One region of the Heyndrickxia sp. NPDC080065 genome, then DNA from elsewhere that is predicted to be linked to it. Evidence: riboswitches for the same ligand, from Rfam matches in the RefSeq annotation. Region 1 holds a riboswitch; each other region holds the start of a gene.
The links. A riboswitch is a leader RNA that binds a small molecule or an ion and turns the genes downstream of it on or off. The one in region 1 is predicted to bind thiamine pyrophosphate.

Region 1 (6,552 bases):
GGTACGGCTGAAATACTGCGGGAGAATTTCCTTGAACCAAAGTGCACATTGCAAATGAAGGGGTCAGATTTCAAAGAGTTTTTACAAGGGAATATGAATAGTGCTGCTGCCTTTATTATGGGGAAATTAAAGGTACAAGGAAGTTTGGGCCTTGCCTTAAAATTAGAAAACTTATTGGGAAAATATGAGCTCTAATATATCTTTGCAGCCCATTTCCGATCTAACTGCTGCAGCAATCTTCATTGCTGAGTATAATAGCCATACTCGTCACCATGTTGGTTATTGTGGAGATCAATGGAAGGAAATCCTATATACACTTCAAAACCATTTTTCTGATTTACCCAAACGGGAGTCGATAATAGGTGCATATGATAATAACGAGTTAATAGGAGTTCTTGGTTTGGATGTAGATAAAGAATCGAAGGAAGCAGAAATATGGGGACCCTTTATTAAATGTAGCAATTGGGATGAGGTTGCTCAGGGCATGTGGAGTGAATTATTAAGACGAATGTCCATTAAGGTGGTTCGTTTTCATGGCTTCTACAATAAAAATAATCAGCATGCTGCTAGATTTATGAAACAGCTTGGTTTTGTCAAAGGGGGAAACCATAATATATTATGTGCAAAACCATTCCATCAAAATGATTGCCAAAACCTACACCTTCAAGAGATATCCCCAGATCTATATCAATCATTTATACTCCTGCATCAGCAATTGTTTCCGGAGACATATTATGATGGAAGCACCATTCTTAATCGTTTAAATGATCAAAGAAAAGTGATTGTAGCAAATAATAATGGACAATTACAAGGCTATGTTTACTTTGAAGCTAATCCGGAATATAAAGAAGGCAGTATTGAATTCATCGGTGTATCACCTGACCATAGAAAAAAAGGTATTGGAAGGAATTTAATTAAAGCGGCGCTAAACCAATTATTTTATAAGTTCCAAATTAACGAAATTCAACTTTGTGTTGATGCCGACAATGAAAAAGCCTTAAAACTATATATGAGTGCCGGTTTTATTAATAAGCATGAAGTTATTTATTATGCGAAATAATAAACCTTGTATTGGAAAAAATAATAAGAACGAGTATCAGCTTATTCCTCCTCTTTCAACTTATGTGAAGCAGGGGGATTTTATTCATAAGGGTATTATGTTATTTCCTTATTCCTTCGTGAGTTAAATTTATATAAAATGTTTATCCTAAACAAGATGAGTTATTTGAAAGGGGATATCATAATTTGTTTATACGATATTCTATTATTTCCATATGGACTTTTATCGATCCATTTTATCATCTAATAAGACGTCTTAAATATATTGGTTCTTTTCATAATAAGAAGGCTATCTTTCGAGTGAAGCTTACAAAATATAAGGGGAAAGACTTTTTGTTAACGGATGGGACATTGATTACGAAAAACGACTGTTTATTGAAAATCCATTTACACAATGTCCGTATTTTAAGGGAAGTGATTTCAATAAACCACCCTGTACAGCGTACAAGAGCTATTTATAAAATGGTTGAACAATCGATGCCCTTATTAGCGAAGTTTATCGAAGATCATAAAAGAGCTGACAATATTAAAGGCGTTATAGGCATTACCATGCTTAACAAAGGTGTAAAGAAGCTGGGATTTGAGCAAATGTATCCAGAAAGTGGGATATACACTCAGTTTAAAAGAATTACGCAAATGCCTATATTTCTTCTCTCTACAACATCGCTTTCCTTCCGCAGAATTAAAAATCAAAAACCAACTTATCTTTTTATGTCAAAATCACAGCTATTTGAAAAATATTTGGGGGTTTAATCCTCCTCTTTTTTTTGGGCTAAATTTCATGTTATATTTCATAACATGAAAATAAAAATTTATGAATATTTATTGACATTAATAAAAACTCCTCTAAAATATATAACAAATAAGATCGTATGTTATGTTTTATAACATAAAATTATTATATTTTATAACACTAGGAGGATTGCAATGGGAACAGAAATATTATTGAATAGTATTTGGGTAATGTTGGGGGCAATATTAGTTATTCTTATGCAAGGTGGATTTATTTTACTGGAGTCCGGATCCGCACGTATGAAAAATGCAGGACATATTGCTGGTAAAACAATCATTACATTTGGTATTGGATCCCTTATATTTTGGTCAGTTGGATATGCTTTTATTTTTGGTGATTCTTCAAACTTTTTTATAGGACTTTCTCACTTTTTTTACTCCGGTTATGAAATAGATGGTAATAATCTCTCTACTTCAGTCTTCTTTTTGTTTCAACTCGCTTTTGCCACGATCTCATTAACCATTGCTTTTGGAGGGTTTGCAGAGCGTGCGAAATTTTCCACTTATGTTATCTTTTCTATCCTCTTTTCAATTGCTGTTTATCCAGTCATTGCCCATTGGATTTGGGGAGGCGGTTGGTTAGCTGAACATGGCAAACAAGACTTTGCAGGCTCAACAGTTGTCCATTTGACAGGAGCGATGGCAGCATTAGCTGCTACAATTTTATTGAAGCCGAGAATTGGTAAGTACAATAAAGATGGATCGGTGAATAATATTTTTGGTCACAACCAAGTGTTTACAGCATTAGGAACTCTTTTACTGTGGATTGGATGGTTTGGATTTAATGCAGGCAGCACCCTATCAGTTAAAGATGGATTCTTTGGCTTTGTTGCGCTAAATACGAATTTAGCAGCCGCTGCCGGTGCATTTGCTGCCCTTCTGATTTCGTGGATGGTATTAGGTAAATCGGATATTACTACTATATTAAATGGCGCATTAGCTGGACTTGTAGCTATTACCGCATCGTGTGCATTCGTCACTACTTGGGCATCTGTAGTAATTGGCTTTGTAGCTGGAATATTAGTGTTTTATAGTATGAGATTTTTTGATAAAAGAAAAATTGATGATCCTATCTATGCTTTATCTGTTCACGGAACAGCAGGTGTATGGGGAACTTTATCAACAGGTTTCTTTGCAACAAAGGAATTGGCAACAGTGGGATCGCCTGGCTTATTTTATGGTGGAGGCTTTCATCAATTAGGTGTGCAATTTATAGGCGTATTTGTATCAGGTTTATATGCTTTTGTTGTTTCGTTTGTTATCTTGTATGTGATGAAAAAGCTCATGAACGGACTTCGTGTTTCTGAAGAAGAAGAAATCGTTGGTCTTGATTTAAGTGAACATGGCAGCTATGGGTATCCGGAAATTATTTCAAAAGGAAAAGCAAGTTAAAATAAATGTTACGAGAGGTTAGGAACAAACTTATTTAAATGACAATTTTCGCGTAGTGTGATTGAGTTGAAATACTAGTTTATTAGGATTTAACGATCTTTTAATCAAACGTTTGATTAGTTTATTGAGAGTTGCCTTTTCTGCAAATTTTTCAAATGAAATTTATAGAAAGTATTATTATACCGGTGTTTTAAAGGTATTTAATCAAACGTTTGATTAAATACGGTATTGGCGATTTTTGTAGAAAAGTCGTTTTGAGGTTGCTAATAAAATATCTGAAAATTTTTTGTAGAGAAAAAATTGTTTCATAGTTTATGAAAATGGTATACAATGGATGTGCCAATTAAATAACGTTACCACAAGGGGAGCAATATTGCTGAGAGTGAACATTAAGTTCTGACCCTTCGAACCTGTTAGTTAATTCTAGCGTAGGGATGTGGCTTTAATGAAGGCTGTTTTTGTATAGAAAAAGAGTCTTAATGAATAATGATCAATTATTCTTTCTTAAATATTCCCTCTTGAGGTATCGTTTATTAATTAAACATTACATAGGAGGGATTTTTTTTATGAAAAATTTTCGTTTAGTTGTACTTATTGAAATAGCACTATGTGCGGCATTTGCTATGCTTTTAGATTTCATACCATCTATTAAACTATCCCCAGCTATTTCAATTTCATTTAAGATGGTTCCCATCTTTATTGTTGCCTTTCGCTGGGGAGTAAAAGCGGGTTTTGTTTCAGGGTTATTATGGGGGCTCCTGAAAGTTGTTACAGGAGATGCTGCTGGCGGTATTTTAACTCCTTTACAAGGATTTATCGAATATTTTATCGCTTTTGCATTTATCGGAATAGCTGGTTTCTTTCAGCCTTTAATACAATCCAGCATCCAGGAGGGAAGTAGAAGAAAAGCTGTTTTCTGGGCCGCTATTGGAGTATTTTTCGGAAGTTTAGCTCGATATTTTTGGCACTTTCTTGCAGGCTTTATTTTTTGGGGAAAGTATGCTCCAAAAGGGCAATCAGCTGTTTTATATTCTTTTATCGCGAACGGAACATCAATGATTGGATCTTTCATACTCTGTGCAATTATTTTAGGTATTCTTATTTCTATGGCGCCTATCCTAGTGAAGAAATTAGCGTAAGAGATACTATTTAAAAAGTTCAACATTCCTTGTGGAAAAACTTATATTTAAGTGACAATTTTCGCGTAGGGTGATTCAGAAAAAACATCAGTTTAATAAGGGTTTAGTGATCTTTTAATCAAACGTTTGATTAAGGATTTAGATGTTGATTTTGTAGAAAATTGTAAGGAGGGCAGCCTAAGGTAAAGTGTTCAATAACATTGCCTCGGGCTGCCCTCTATCATTTTTTATTTATACTTTGTTTTTATAAAAAGGATATAAAGGATTTTTAGTAAAGCTGCAAGAAATAATTATTAACTAATACTTTAAGAGGAGAAATACTAGCATGCTCAGTAAAGAGATCATTTTATATGAACGAATGAAGAGACAAAGTTTACTCGATCCCATTGATATTGAAAATAGACATACAGAATATATTGAACTATTTAGGCTGTTACAGCCCGTTGCACCTGTTCATTTTACACGGCCAGGCGATCCTCCAAGATTAGTACATCGAACAAACATCGATGATTTTTTACTATCAAGTAGATTAAGAGAGAAACATCGAATGGTAAAAGGTCGATTTATTGGAGGACGTGTTGGATATGTACTCCAAGAAGATTTGAAACTGTATGCTACAGTATTCCGAAAAACGCTAAAAACGATTAAGCCCATTCATGAAGAGATTATCGGTTTAATTAAGAAAACCGGAGGAATATCGAAAGAACAGCTGAAAGGAGAACTTCCATATACAAGCTCGGAAATTACAAAGGCTTTACAAAGTCTACAAGAAGCCTTTTTAGTATATGAAGACCAGGTTGATACAGACTGGGATACAGGATGGTTCGATTTTGCTACTGAATGGTTTGAAATAAATGTAAGTGATGAGGAATTTATAGATTCTCTCAAAAACGTGATCTTAAATTTTTTAAATGGAATGGTATTCGCTTCCGAAGAACAAATTAAGAGCTGGTCAAGCTTAAGTATTAAAGTAATAAGGTCTGTAATAACAGTATTACAAGAAGAAGAAAAAATTGCGCTTGTTGATATTAAAGATCTCGGTAAAGGCTATATGCGAAGTGAAGATGTAAAAGAATATAAACAATTAACTGATTTTCGTTCGGTATTTATGTTGGATAAATCCGATTTTTTAGTGCGAGCGAATATGTCAGCACTTAAGGAAAAATATAAGGGTTATGAAGTATTACAGTATTTGTTAATTGATGGAGAATTTAAGGGAGCAGTTATTGGTCATTGGCGAATAGGACCTTATGATCTTGAAGATATAGTAGTTGAACCAGAAGTAAATACTAGAAAAGAAGAAATTATTGAAGCTATAAGAAATATCTATCCTGAAGATACCACAGCAATATTAAAATATAATGGGGAAGATTTGTAGATTGATTTTTTTATTGCTTTTGTTTCCTTAATATGTTAAAAACAATCTATACATCTTATTTCTAGGTAGGTGATATATTTTGTTTAATCGGGAACTTGTGAAGGGAAGTACTTCGCTGCTTTTATTGCATTTATTAGATGAACGAGACATGTACGGTTACCAATTAGCGAAGGAAATGGAAAGAAGAAGTGATGAAGCACTTCATGTAAAAGAAGGGACATTATATCCTGCATTGAAAAAGTTAGAGGAAAAGGGATATATTGATTCCTATTGGCAGGAGCAGGAAAAGGGGCCAGCTCGAAAATATTACCGTATTACAAAGGATGGAAAAGAGGTTTTACTTCATAAGTCAAAGGAATGGAACAGTTTTGTCAGTGTGATGTCCAAGGTGTTGGGAGATTCATAATGTTAAAGTTAAAGGTTGAATATATAGATAATGTAAAAGTAGCTTTAGACAATCATCCTGATGCAGTTGGAATTTGTAATGAAATCTCTTCGCATATTGAAGAGGGAGTAAAGGAAAGAATGCTATTAGGGGTTAGTGAGAAACAAGCGCTTGAAGAGGTACTCGATTCCATGGGGGATCCTATAGAATTAGGAAAGGGTTTTTGTACAACATCCAATTCAAAACAGAATACCCCAATACATTTTATTCTAATAAACTGGTGTTTTTTTATTGGCGGTTTTTTCATAGCAATCAGCAATCAAGCATCGTTATTTCCGATATTGAGCAATGTCTGGACTTTCTTGGTCCATATGTCTGAGTACATTCTTCTGCTTTATTTACTTTAC
Region 2 (6,552 bases), on a different contig from region 1:
ATACGTAAATAATTTAATAAAATTGGAACAAACGAATGGTTCAATATCAACAAGTGATTTTTTGAAGGAAAATGGAAAGCTTAAGTGGAAATTAGGCTCCGCCACCTATAAACTTGCTACTAAAGGCACATTTTTTGAGGATGTTAATAAAGAATATGATAAATATAAAGGCATCTATGATAATGGTAAATTAGGTGTTGATACAAGTCGAAAAGCCTATGATTTAATATCCTACTTCAAGAATACAAGAAACGTCAACTTACAAGGGGGATACATAGACCCACGTGTACATTTTAAACTTGGTCCTATCTCTAAATTTAATGCAGGAGTTGCTGCTGTTGGCGTAGTAACATCGGGTATTGACATGGGAATCAATATCAATAAAGCCATTCATGCAAAACCTGGTGAAGAGAGGCAAAATGCCATTGCTGATAGTGTAGGTAGCTTAGGTGATATGCTTATGAGCGGAGGTACTGTTGCTACCGCATCGGGAGCTGCAGCGGCAGTAGGTGTAGGGCTGATTGTGGTAGGAGGAACATTAAAATTAGGTAGTGTGATCTACAAAAATAGAAAAAAAATAATGGAGTTTATAAGCAATCCTAAGGAAGCAATCATTAAAGCAGTAAAAACGACTGTTGAAAAAGTAAAAACATTTGGCAGTAAGCTTAAAAAAATCTTTTCATGGGGATAGAAAATGCACACATTACTAACACAAAAAGTAGAACAACAAATAAAAAAACACAAAAAAATGTTCGAGAGTTATCAATGTTTTAACTATCTTTTTCAATATAGAAATAATTATTATCATAACATCGTTTATTATGATATTAGAAAGAAAGTTAAGGGACATGTTATCATTTCAAGGGATGGAGTCATTGCTAATAGAAATGAGGCAATAAAAATATCGCGGCTAATTAATAATTACAATAATTTAATTGTAACTGCATCACTTAAATTAAGAGCGGAATTAAACCGTCCTGTTGAAGTGATGCATAATATAAAAGGCTGGTTAGATCTCTATTTAAGTGATGTTAAGTATAATCTCGAACCAGTAAAGAAAGACATAGAAAAAATTTATTATATGGCAGATACTTTTATAGACGGACAAAAGAAATTAGTGGAAATTGAAGATTTTATAAAAAAATCTGACATGGATGTTCGATTAACAAACCATATTTTGACTGAAGAACATGCAAAAGAGGCGGAAAATGTTTTTTCGGAGTATTCACTGACTATTCATAAGCAAGGAGTAACTCAGTGGGAAACCATCGATTCAATAAAAAAGGTACTTCAGTATTTAGAGGAACATGAAGATAATCCAAATAAAAAAGAGTACAAAAGTTTAAAAAAACAATTATCAAATTATAGTCATCCAAGAAATGTTAGCGGATTACAAAAATCTTTAGATAATTATATTGATAAAAGAGTAGGCAGTGTTTTTGATTTACCTAAGGGAGAAGCTGGAATTGAGGCATTTAAAGAGTTGGATCAAAAAGAAATAGAATATTGTTTCCAGCATGATATATTACCGATTTTAAGAAACTGATTTTTTATTGGAGAGAATAATGAAAACTATTTTAGAAGGATTTTCAATATACAATCGAAATTTTTATTCCATCATTATATTGTCTTTATCCATTACACTTCCTTTTCTAATCATTCATAATATTATTTCGGGAAGTGTTTATCAAATAGCTACTATTACAGGTGCTGATTTTGTAGCGGACTTTACGAATCTCTTACTTATGTTACTTTTGCTAGTTATTGTTCAAGTGCCATTTATTCAACTGGTCAAAAGTGACTTAGAAGGAGATGAAAAGCCGTTAAGAAAAGCCTATGGGGCGTTTCTAAATCATGGATCAGCTGTTTTTCTTTTTAGCGTTATTTTTTCTGTAGCTGTTGTATTCGGCCTTTTATTGTTAATTATCCCTGGAATCTTGTTTATGGTGCTGTTCTATTTAACACCACAAATAATGATATTTGAGGAAAAGCCAATGTCAAAAAGCTTTAAAAAGGCTAGGAAAATTGGGAAAAGATACTTTTTTTCTTTATTAACGATTATTATTTTTACAAGTTTAATTGATGTATGTGCAGGATTCTTAGGTTTATTTGCTATATCCGCTGTGACAAATAGTTATTTAGCTATTATATCAGGGCAGATGCTAATAAATATGATTGTCTTTCCGTTTAATGTAATCGTTGTAAGTTTATTCGCTTCTAAATGGAAGCAGGAATTGGAAACAAGTCCAACACTTGATACTAGTAATAAATATTTAGCATAAATAATTCCAATTCAAATGGAGATAGTAACTTATCTTGGTTAGGGGGTTGGATATGTCAAAACGTGAAAAGAAATGGCGGAGAATTTACCTGTTTTTAATGATTTTCATTTATGCAATTTTTGTACCTGTAACAGCCTTGGATTGGTTAGCAGGAGATGGTAAGTTTCCTTATACAGCTATCATCGTGGGAATTGCATTACCTTTTATAAGGAAAAATCACTTAACTACTATGAAGGGGTAAGTAATTTCTTTCAAACATAAATATGGATAAATAGAAAAAAGAATTGTTTACTCAATAATAAAACAGTTCTTTTTTTTCATTTTCGGAATAGTAAAATAAAAAAGGGGTACCATTGAATTTTTCCGATGGTACCCCTTTTATTGTTAATTATGTTAATATTTAAGACCTTTTTAGTAGAGAACATGCTGTTATTGTTACACCATTCACAACAAATGAGGAAGCAAAATAACATGAATGTATTTACTTCATCCCGTCCACATCAATCTCACATTCCCTCAAAGGAACAACCTTTGTTTTCTTAATAAACTTGTAGCCAAACCACATAATTAAAAATAATGGGATCCCGAGATAAGCAGCGATAATGTCCATCCAATCAATTCTTTCGCTTAGAAAGGCTTGATAGTCTTGGGCAATTATGACGACTAAACCTACTAAGAAAGCAAATATCGGTCCAAATGGATAAAGTTTTGCACGGTAAGGAAGCTTTTCGAGTGAGTGTCCTTGGGCAATATATACTTTTCGAAAACGATAATGGCTGGCTGCAATCCCTAACCAGAAGATAAATCCTGTAATACCTGCAGCGTTCAATAACCACATATAAATAGCTCCATCACCAAAAGCGGAAGCAAGAAAGGTGAGCATTCCGACTAATGTAGTGGCAACTAATGCCGCTACTGGAATACCACGTTTATTGATCTTTCCAAAGAACTTTGGAGCTTGTCCTTCTTTTGCCATAGCATATAAAATTCTTGTTGATGCATAGAGACTTGAGTTACCAGCTGATAAGACGGCTGTTAAGATGACTGCGTTCATTAAAGAAGCAGCAAAGGCAAGTCCCGCCTTCTTAAACACTAATGTAAAAGGACTAACCATGATATCCTCGCTCTTCAAGCTTTCAGTTGTATAAGGAATGATTAAACCGATTACGATGATGGCAAGTACATAAAATAAAAGTATTCGCCAAAAAATGCTTTTGATTGCTTTTGGAACGTTTTCCCTTGGATTTTCACTTTCTCCAGCAGCGACACCAACAATTTCTGTCCCTTGAAAGGAAAAACCAGCTGTTAGAAACACACCTATGACTGCTAAGATTCCTCCGTGGAACGGAGCGTCTCCAATCGTGAAGTTTTTAAAGCCGACGGCATCGCCCTTCATAATTCCAAATATCATTAAGAAACCAACAATGATGAAAATAATGATGGTAGCGACTTTGATAAACGAAAACCAATATTCCCCTTCTCCATATCCTTTAACGGAAAGGATATTGATACCGAAAATGATGAGTATAAAAAGCCCGCTCCATAACCATGATGGGCTATTAGGGAACCAGAACTTCATTACTAGTGTAGAAGCGGAAAGTTCTGCAGCAAGTGTAATCGCCCAGCTGTACCAATAGTTCCAGCCTAATGCAAACCCTAATGCAGGGTCAATAAACCGAGTAGCATATGTGCTGAAGGCGCCGCTTGTGGGCATAAAGGAAGCAAGTTCACCGAGACTGGTCATAATGAAATAGACCATGACACCAATAATCAGATAGGCGAGTAATGCCCCTCCAGGTCCTGCTTGATAAATAGCGGCTCCACTTCCTAGAAAAAGCCCTGTACCAATTGATCCGCCAAGTGATATCATCATCAAATGCCGCGCCTTTAAGCTGCGTTTTAATTCACCATTTTGGGTGACGTTAGTTTGTTCTATTTGATTACCCATAATTATGGCACCTCTAACATTCGTTCATTATTCCTATAGTAACTAGTATAAAATCTATCAGATGGATATTTATTTATGAAAATTAATATTAATAACTATATAACGATATCATAAACCAAAAGCAATGAAAATAGAAAGTGTATATTTTACCATGTAAATGAATTTTATTGCATAAAAAATATTTTTCTAGAATAATATAAAAAGATGATAATTAGACATTTTCAGAAAAAATAAAATTAAGTATCTTTACACATGATTCTTTGTCATGTATGATAAGTGCGAATAATAAAACTGCATATAACCTATCTGCACTAGGGGTGCTGAAATAGCTGAGATGTGAACGTGGAAGAGCGTTCCGATCCCTTATTACCCGATCTAGATAATACTAGCGTGGGGAAGTGTAGTAGTATTTTGTAAATCATTTTGGTTACATTTATTTGGATACTACTGCATCTTCCGTGAGATGCAGTTTTTTTATTCTCTAAAAAGATTAATTTCTATATTGGAGGAGAATTTTTATGACACAATCATGCGGAACAAGTAGAATTGTAGGTTTTCGTTTTTCGCTTTACCCAATGACAGATGAGTTTGTAGACATTATTTTATCCACCCTTGAACAAGTGGATACTTCTAAAGTATGGGTTAAAACAGATGATATAAGTACAGTGATTCGAGGGAAAATGGAGCATGTATTTGATGTAGCTAAAGCGATTTATTTATTATCTGCACAAACTGAAAAACATGTCGTTCTAAATGGAACTTTTTCAATCGGATGTCCAGGGGATTCAGATGGGGATGTCTTTATGTCAGCTGATGGTGTACGAATGAATGAAGATAAGATAAAGAACTTACATATTGAGGCGCCGACACAATTCGCTCTCTATCCTATGAATAATGAATCATATATGCAAATTATTGCTGATGTTGTTGATTTGGCTAAGGAAAAGGGCACATTTACAAGTGGAATCCACTATGCTAGTCGATTAGATGGTGATGCTCATGATGTATTTGCTACTTTAGAGCAGTCCTTCCATTACACACAGGAAAAAGTAAACCATGTGACAATGACGGTCAATATTTCAGCGAACAGTCCATCAAGGAAAAATAAATAAGGGGGGCAGGAACAATGTCGAAATGGAATCTACGTGAAATTGTTGTAATGTCGGTATTAGGGATTGTCTTTGCTATCGTTTATTTATTATTTGCCCAGCTGGGGAATGTCTTTTTTGGATTAGTTGGTCCGATAGGTTACGAACCGATCTTTGGAATCTGGTTTATTGTTTCTATTATTGTAGCGAATATTATTCGTAAACCTGGTGCGGCGGTTCTTTCTGAAACGATTGCTGCATTTGTAGAAATTTTAATTGGAAATGCAGTTGGGCCTAGACTATTAATCTCTGGCTTTATCCAAGGACTTGGTGCAGAGGCTGTATTTGCTGCAACTGGATGGAAGCGTTATTCCACCTGGGTGTTAATGCTTGCTGGAGTGGGTGCATCCATTTTTAGTTTTGCCTGGGGGTATTTTATTTCAGGCTTTGCCACACTTTCAACTACTTACGTGTTATCGATGCTTGTCATAAGAATGATATCCGGTGCACTACTTGCTGGTTTGCTTGGAAAATATATTAGTGAAGGATTGGCCAAAACGGGAGTACTCAACGGAATGCCACTGGGCAAAGAGATAAAAAAGAGAAAAGCGGCGTGATAACAATGGAGCCAAGTAAAGAAATATTAGAGGTTTCGAATCTTTCACTTTCGTATGAGGATGAATCAATTTTAAAAAATATATCATTCTCTTTAGATAAGGGAGAAAAACTTCTTTTATTAGGGCCAAGCGGATCGGGAAAGAGCTCTTTAACTCTCTGTTTAAATGGGCTAATCCCACGTTCTATTGAAGGTAATCGAACGGGAACTATTTGTTTTAGAGGAAAAGAAATTGAAGCATATGCTGCAGGGGAATTAAGCAGGCACATAGGGGTTGTGTTTCAAGATCCTGAATCACAATTTTGCATGCTTACAGTAGAGGATGAAATTGCGTTTGGTTTAGAAAATATAAACATACCTAGAGAAGAAATGGTGAAAAAAATAGATAGATCCCTTTCTTTAGTTGGTCTTGAAAAATATAAGTATGCTCAAATTTCTACATTGTCGGGGGGAATGAAACAAAAGCTAGCTCTTGCATGTGTGATTGCCATGGAGCCAGAAATCCTCATTCTCGATGAACCTACTGCATTATTGGATCCAGCTGCAACAAAGGAGTTTGTACAAACCATTGATTCACTTCAAAAGAAGCTGGATTTCTCACTGATTGTGATTGAGCAT
Region 3 (6,552 bases), on a different contig from region 1:
CAATCTTGTCTTAACACATGATCCGAATATCGTTCTTAACATGAAAGGTTTTCCTTTTGATTATTTACTTTCTGGTCATTTCCATGGGGGCCAAATTTATTGGCCAAAACCCTATCATCTTATGAAAATGGGAAATTTAGTTCGAATGAACATGATTAAAGGCTTGCAGCAACATGACGGCAAGTCGTTCTACATTAGCGAAGGCTTGGGGCAAACAGGACTTAATATTCGTATAGGTAGCCGCCCCGAGATAACGATTCATCATCTATCAATTCCGGTAAATATAGCAAAAAATAAAAAAACAGCCAGGGCAATATAAGTGGGACGAAGGGTCTGGTCCCTTTCCCTACCCTGTTATAGAAAAAGAAAGTATCCTGCTTTTACCTTTATGGTGGCAGGATTTTTTACATTCTACTTGATTATTTAAGCATTGGTTTTCGTGAGTTTCATATTTTCTAAACACTATTAACATTCTAAATGATAATGTGGGACACTGGACCTGTCCCCTTGTCCCAATGTGAGACACAGGACTGGACATTTGTCCCACTTGCATTTTATGTGAATATATATTATCATTTATGAATAAAAATACATATTTACTATAAAAGGAGTTTACTAGATGGCTAATTCGGTTTTGCATGATCAACAATCTTCTATTAATAAAAATGAAAAGAATGCAAGGAATATCAATGCATTTGTTCTTATATTTTGTGTTATTATTATTGCAACTATTTTGACATATATTGTTCCAGCTGGAGAATATGATCGGGTGGAAAAGGATGGCCGTACCCTTGTTGTTCCAGGTACATTTCATTTGACTGATTCATCTCCAGTTAGCTTTTTCAAAATTTTCACCAGTATCCATACTGGAATGATTAATGGAGCCGGAATTATCTTTTTCGTTCTCATGATAGGTGGAGCTTTTGGAATTTTAAAAGCAACAAGCGCTCTTGACGCGTTGATCATGACCATATCGAAAAAGCTTGCGAATCGAGAATTATTACTTATCCCTGTACTCATGCTATTCTTCTCTGTAGGTGGAACGTTAATGGGGATGTCAGAAGAAACCATTATATATATTGCTATCATTACTCCATTAGTCATCGCATTAGGATTTGATGCAATCGTGGGAGTCGCGATTGTATCACTCGGAGCAAATATTGGTTTTATGAGTGCAATTATGAATCCCTTTAATATTGGGATAGCCCAAAGTATTGCTGAGCTGCCAACCTTTTCTGGTATTGGTCTCAGATTGCTTCTCCTCGCTGCGTTTTACATTGCGGGAGTACTGTTCGTGTATCGTTATGCGAAAAAAATTAAGGCTAATCCGGAATTGCGTTATTTAGGGAAATTTCAAAATGACCAAAAGACAGCTATTCAAGCTGAAGTGAAGTTGGAAACTCGTCATAAATGGGTTCTAGCTGCTTTCTTACTTAACTTTGTTGTATTGATTTTTGGCGTATTAAAATTTGGTTGGTATATTACTGAAATTGCTGGATTATTCCTAATGTTTGGCGTTATTATTGGATTTATTGGAAAATTGAATCCGAGTAAGATGGCGGATAGCTTTATGGATGGAGCAAAAGAGGTAATTGGCGGTGCATTAATTATCGGTTTTGCCCAAGCCATTCTTGTCGTATTTCAAGATGGAAAATTAATGGATTCCGTTTTATATTACGCTTCTTCCCTATTAAGCCATCTATCACCAGCGTTGAACGCAATCGGCATGTTTTTTGTGCAGCTCTTTCTTAACTTCCTTGTTCCGTCAGGGAGCGGTCAGGCCGCACTTACAATGCCTATTATGGCTCCATTGGCCGATCTTGTTGGTGTGACAAGACAGACTGCAGTATTGGCCTTTCAGCTTGGGGATGGCATCACGAATTCCATTTTCCCAACAGCTGGTGTACTCATAGCAGGTCTTGCCGTTGCCGGGATTCCTTTTACAAAATGGTTTAAATGGGTTCTGCCATTTCTATTAATCGAAATAGGTATTGCTATTGTTTTCTTGCTTATCGCACAAGCGATTCACTATGGACCATTTTAAAATAAGGTTGAATTTGGTAATCTTCACGCAAAAAATTCATAAAATTTACAGTTACACGGCGATTTAATAAAGTTTTTCGATTCAAAAGTTTACGAAAAGAGCCCTAAATAATACATTGGAGGATTTAACTATGTTACAAACAAAATTAGTTGATTCAGAATTAAAATCTTGGACAATTGAACAGCGAAGACATTTTCATATGCACCCAGAGCTCTCTGGACAGGAATACAATACGGCTGCATACGTGAAAGAGAAGTTAGCGGAATTCGGAATTCCTGTCGACCCGCGTTTCTCTGCTCCGAATGTGATCGCATATTTTAAAGGAACCGAAGGGAAAAAGACCGTTGCTCTCAGGGCTGATATGGATGCTCTTCCCCTTCAAGAAGAAGGTGACAAGCCATATTTATCCACCGTACCTGGTGTTATGCATGGCTGTGGACATGATGGTCATACTGCGATACTTCTCGCTGTTGCTAAATGGATGAGTTTGAACCCTCACTTAGTAAAAAATAACATCGTTTTTATTTTTCAAAGCTCAGAGGAAGCATCTCCAAGCGGTGCGAAACAACTTGTCAGTGAAGGAATATTAGACGAGGTCGATGTGATTTATGGGATCCATTTAATGTCAAGGCTTCCACTTGGAAAAATTGGCTTTGCGACAGGCTTTGCCATGGCCTCTAGCGATGACTTTGATATTACAATTGAAGGGATCGGCGGTCACGGTGGTCAACCGCAAGACTCGGTAGATCCAATTTATATTGCCACTCATCTTATTCAAAGCTTTCAATCTATTGTTAGTAGAAATTTACACCCCTTGCATCCAGGTGTCATCTCTTTTGGAGGAATGCAAGCAGGAAACTCGTACAATGTCATTCCATCAGAAGTAAAGCTGCAAGGGACGATCCGAGCATTGTCATTTGAAGCCGCTGAATTAATGCACAAAAGAACAGCTCAATTAACCGAGTCCATTTGTGCAAGTTTTGGTGCCAAAGGACATTATGAATTTATTGAAGGAACTCCACCATTATATAATCACCCAGAAGCATGCGAATTTGCTAAGAAAGTGATTAACGATACATTTGGAGGGGAAGCTTTTGAACCAATGGATCCATCGATGGGAGCAGAAGATTTTTCTTACTACTTAAAAGAAAAAACTGGAGCCTTCATTAATGTCGGGATGCAAAGTGAGAAAAGTCAATATCCACATCACCACCCACTATTTGATATTGATGAAGATGCTATCCCTACTGCCATCGAACTGATGATCCAATTGGCTTTGAATGTGGAATAATCCTGGGACACGGGACCAGACCCCATGTCCCACTTGAAAAATAAACGGAGCTGTGTCATAGTATGTTTGAAGAGAAAATAATTAAATACTAATGTTAAAGTTGTAGGGGGACCAGTGTTGCTGGTTGAGATTGTATCCGTAAGATACTGACTCTTTGAACCTGATCTGGTTGAGACCAGCGTAGGGAACATATTGAATACATAGAATGATTGTGTTTGTATGCGCCCTGGGTTTTAAACCTAGGGCGCTTTTGATTTTTTCAGTATGTTAGCTATGAAACTCGCTATTTTGCACTATCCTTTAACAACTTAGTTAGTACAATAGGGGGAGCTTTAATTGAAAAAGTGGTTATTTGTTGTTGTCTGCTCCATGCTTCTTTTATCTGCATGCAGCAGCAAAAATTCAACAAGTGAAAAGAACGGGAAAAAAGGATTAAAACATATATCGGTCGTGTTAGACTGGACGCCTAATACGAATCATACCGGGTTATATGTGGCAAAAGAGAAAGGTTATTTTAAAGATGAAGGATTAGATGTAGACATCATCATGCCTGGGGATGCAGGAGCAGATCAACTTGTTGCTTCTGGAAAAGCTGATTTTGGTGTAAGTTATCAAGAAGGCATTACCCAAGCCCGTATTCAAGGGGTGCCAATTGTGTCTATTGCTGCTATCATTCAGCACAATACATCTGGTTTTGCTTCTCCAAAGGAAAAAAACATTTCTTCTCCTAAGGATTTTGAAAATAAAACCTATGGCGGCTGGGGATCTCCAGTAGAAAAGGCAGTCCTTTCCTCACTGATGAAAAAAGAAAAAGCTAATGTAGAAAAAGTCGATATTGTAAACATGGGAGATACTGATTTCTTTACTGCCGTTAAAAGAGATATTGATTTTGCGTGGATTTATTACGGATGGACAGGTGTTGAAGCCGAACTCCGTAACGAAAAAATAAACATGGTATATTTAACAGATTACTCAGACAAGCTTGATTACTATACACCCGTCCTATCTACAAATGAAAAAATGATCGCAAAAGATCCAGAAACGGTTAAACACTTTTTAGCTGCTGTTTCAAAAGGATATAAATTTGCGATTGATCATCCAGATGATGCTGCCGATATTTTAATAAAAGCGGTACCGGATATTGATGCAAAACTTGTTAAAGCAAGTCAGAAGTGGCTAGCTCCAAAATATCAAGATGATGCTTCACGCTGGGGAGAGCAAAAATTATCCGTTTGGGAAAACTATTCTAATTGGATGTATGATAACGGTCTTCTTGAAAAAAAATTAGATAGTGAAAAAGCATTTACTAATGAATTTTTACCGAAATAGATTTTAAAATAAGGCTTTGTTAATGGTTATTGTTGATAAATGACCTGTATGGTATGCGTGAAGCGATTTCTTTACGAAGTAAAACTAGCTGAACGCATGCCAGACAGGGTTTTATTTGAAACAACAACATTGTTTAACAAAGCTTAAAATAAAAAAATCAGAGGAGATGTAAATATGGCAAATGCACTTGTAAGCATTCAAATTATCCCAAAAACGAAAAATGGAGAAGACGTGATTCCATATGTCGATGAAGCCATTTCAATCATTGATCAATCAGGTGTGAAATATCAGGTCAGTCCATTAGAAACTACGATGGAAGGCGATTTAACCGAGCTTTTTGCCATCATTGAAAAAATGAATGTGAAAATGATGGAGCTAGGCTGCACGAATGTCATTTCACAAATAAAAGTACTCTACCAACCAAGTGGTGCTTCAATGGATGTATTAACGGAGAAATATCGATAATGAAAACATTCATTCAAAAAGGATGGCGGCCATGTTTGGTCATCATCCTTTTATTCATCATTTGGGAATCTGTTACGAAGATTATGGAAGTACCAGCATGGCTGCTACCTGCGCCATCACAAATTTTACAAGAAGCAATCACAGGATGGCCAAATTATTCACATCATTTGCTTTCAACCATTCAACTGGCTTTAATAGGATGCTTGATTGGTAGCAGTGTAGGGATTCTTGTTGCCATTTGTTTACATCGTGTTCCATTTATTCGCGAGTCTTTTTATCCATTATTAATTGTTTCGCAAAACATTCCGGTAATTGTTTTAGCACCATTATTAGTCATTTGGTTCGGTTTTGGCATTTTACCTAAAATTATAGTTATTACACTTGTATGTTTTTTTCCTATTACCGTTGCCGCTTTGGACGGCTTTAGACAAACAAGTCATGAGCTGAAGCACTATATGCAAATGGCTGGAGCAACAAAAGGCCAGATTTTTTGGAAGCTGGAATGGCCATATGCATTGCCAAGTGTTTTTTCTGGTTTGAAAATTTCAGCAACGTATAGTGTGATGGGAGCTGTTATTTCTGAATGGCTAGGGGCTAAAAAAGGAATCGGTGTTTATATGACATTAGCATCATCCTCTTTTCGAACAGATCGCGTGTTTGTTGCAATATTTTTGATTATATTTTTAGCTCTACTATTTTTTGCATTGATCGTTAGGATTGAAAACAGAGTCATAAAATGGCGTCCAAAGGAAGAAGGTCATAAAGATGAGTAAACTTGAGATAAAAAATATATCGAAATCATTTGGGGATCAGCTCGTTTTACAGGATCTTTCTTTTTCAATTAATGATGGGGAATTTGTTTCCATTTTAGGTCCTTCTGGCAGCGGTAAAAGTACTTTATTCCGTTTAATAGGTGGAATCAGCTCCCCAGATTCAGGTGCGATCTACATCGATGGGGAAAAAATAAACGGAAAACGCGGGGCCATCAGCTACACACCACAGGCTTCTTCCCTATTCCCTTGGAGGACCATTCTTGATAATGTTCTGTTAGGGCAAGAAATTGCTGGGAAAATCGATAAAGAGCAAGCAGTGAAAATGATTGAGCGGGCGGGCCTAAAAGGATATGAAAACGAATACCCCCACAAATTATCTGGCGGAATGCAGCAGCGAGTATCCTTTATTCGAAGTATTTTAAGTCCGCAATCGATCATTTGTCTGGACGAACCATTTTCCGCATTAGATGAATTAACAAGACTTGAAATGCAAAAATGGCTCCTATCGATTTGGTCTGAACACAAACGGTCCATTTTATTTGTCACTCACAACATCGAGGAAGCAATCTATCTATCCGATCGGATTATCGTCTTGTCGTCCAAACCGGCCATGGTGAAAAAAGAATTCACCATCCCATTCAAACGACCAA

Region 2: another riboswitch for thiamine pyrophosphate. It lies ahead of ACQKP0_RS21810 (YkoF family thiamine/hydroxymethylpyrimidine-binding protein); the one in region 1 lies ahead of thiT (energy-coupled thiamine transporter ThiT).
Region 3: another riboswitch for thiamine pyrophosphate. It lies ahead of ACQKP0_RS04590 (ABC transporter substrate-binding protein); the one in region 1 lies ahead of thiT (energy-coupled thiamine transporter ThiT).

What each region holds. Positions count from the first base shown of each region.
Region 1 covers NZ_JBNNWS010000002.1:139,663-146,214, reverse strand. Annotated here, with positions in the region: gene ACQKP0_RS02860 (SCP2 sterol-binding domain-containing protein) at 1-195, shown strand, start outside; gene ACQKP0_RS02855 (GNAT family N-acetyltransferase) at 185-1,060, shown strand; gene ACQKP0_RS02850 (YkoP family protein) at 1,246-1,812, shown strand; gene ACQKP0_RS02845 (ammonium transporter) at 1,987-3,243, shown strand; TPP riboswitch at 3,595-3,695, shown strand; gene thiT (energy-coupled thiamine transporter ThiT) at 3,810-4,382, shown strand; gene ACQKP0_RS02835 (hypothetical protein) at 4,708-5,760, shown strand; gene ACQKP0_RS02830 (PadR family transcriptional regulator) at 5,840-6,166, shown strand; gene ACQKP0_RS02825 (permease prefix domain 1-containing protein) at 6,166-6,552, shown strand, end outside.
Region 2 covers NZ_JBNNWS010000022.1:22,683-29,234, forward strand. Annotated here, with positions in the region: gene ACQKP0_RS21785 (hypothetical protein) at 1-691, shown strand, start outside; gene ACQKP0_RS21790 (hypothetical protein) at 695-1,546, shown strand; gene ACQKP0_RS21795 (hypothetical protein) at 1,566-2,282, shown strand; gene ACQKP0_RS21800 (hypothetical protein) at 2,335-2,523, shown strand; gene ACQKP0_RS21805 (amino acid permease) at 2,764-4,230, opposite strand; TPP riboswitch at 4,534-4,644, shown strand; gene ACQKP0_RS21810 (YkoF family thiamine/hydroxymethylpyrimidine-binding protein) at 4,749-5,342, shown strand; gene ACQKP0_RS21815 (ECF transporter S component) at 5,357-5,935, shown strand; gene ACQKP0_RS21820 (ABC transporter ATP-binding protein) at 5,941-6,552, shown strand, end outside.
Region 3 covers NZ_JBNNWS010000003.1:214,565-221,116, forward strand. Annotated here, with positions in the region: gene ACQKP0_RS04575 (metallophosphoesterase) at 1-319, shown strand, start outside; gene ACQKP0_RS04580 (YfcC family protein) at 620-2,044, shown strand; gene ACQKP0_RS04585 (M20 metallopeptidase family protein) at 2,175-3,335, shown strand; TPP riboswitch at 3,430-3,539, shown strand; gene ACQKP0_RS04590 (ABC transporter substrate-binding protein) at 3,672-4,664, shown strand; gene ACQKP0_RS04595 (thiamine-binding protein) at 4,839-5,129, shown strand; gene ACQKP0_RS04600 (ABC transporter permease) at 5,129-5,902, shown strand; gene ACQKP0_RS04605 (ABC transporter ATP-binding protein) at 5,895-6,552, shown strand, end outside.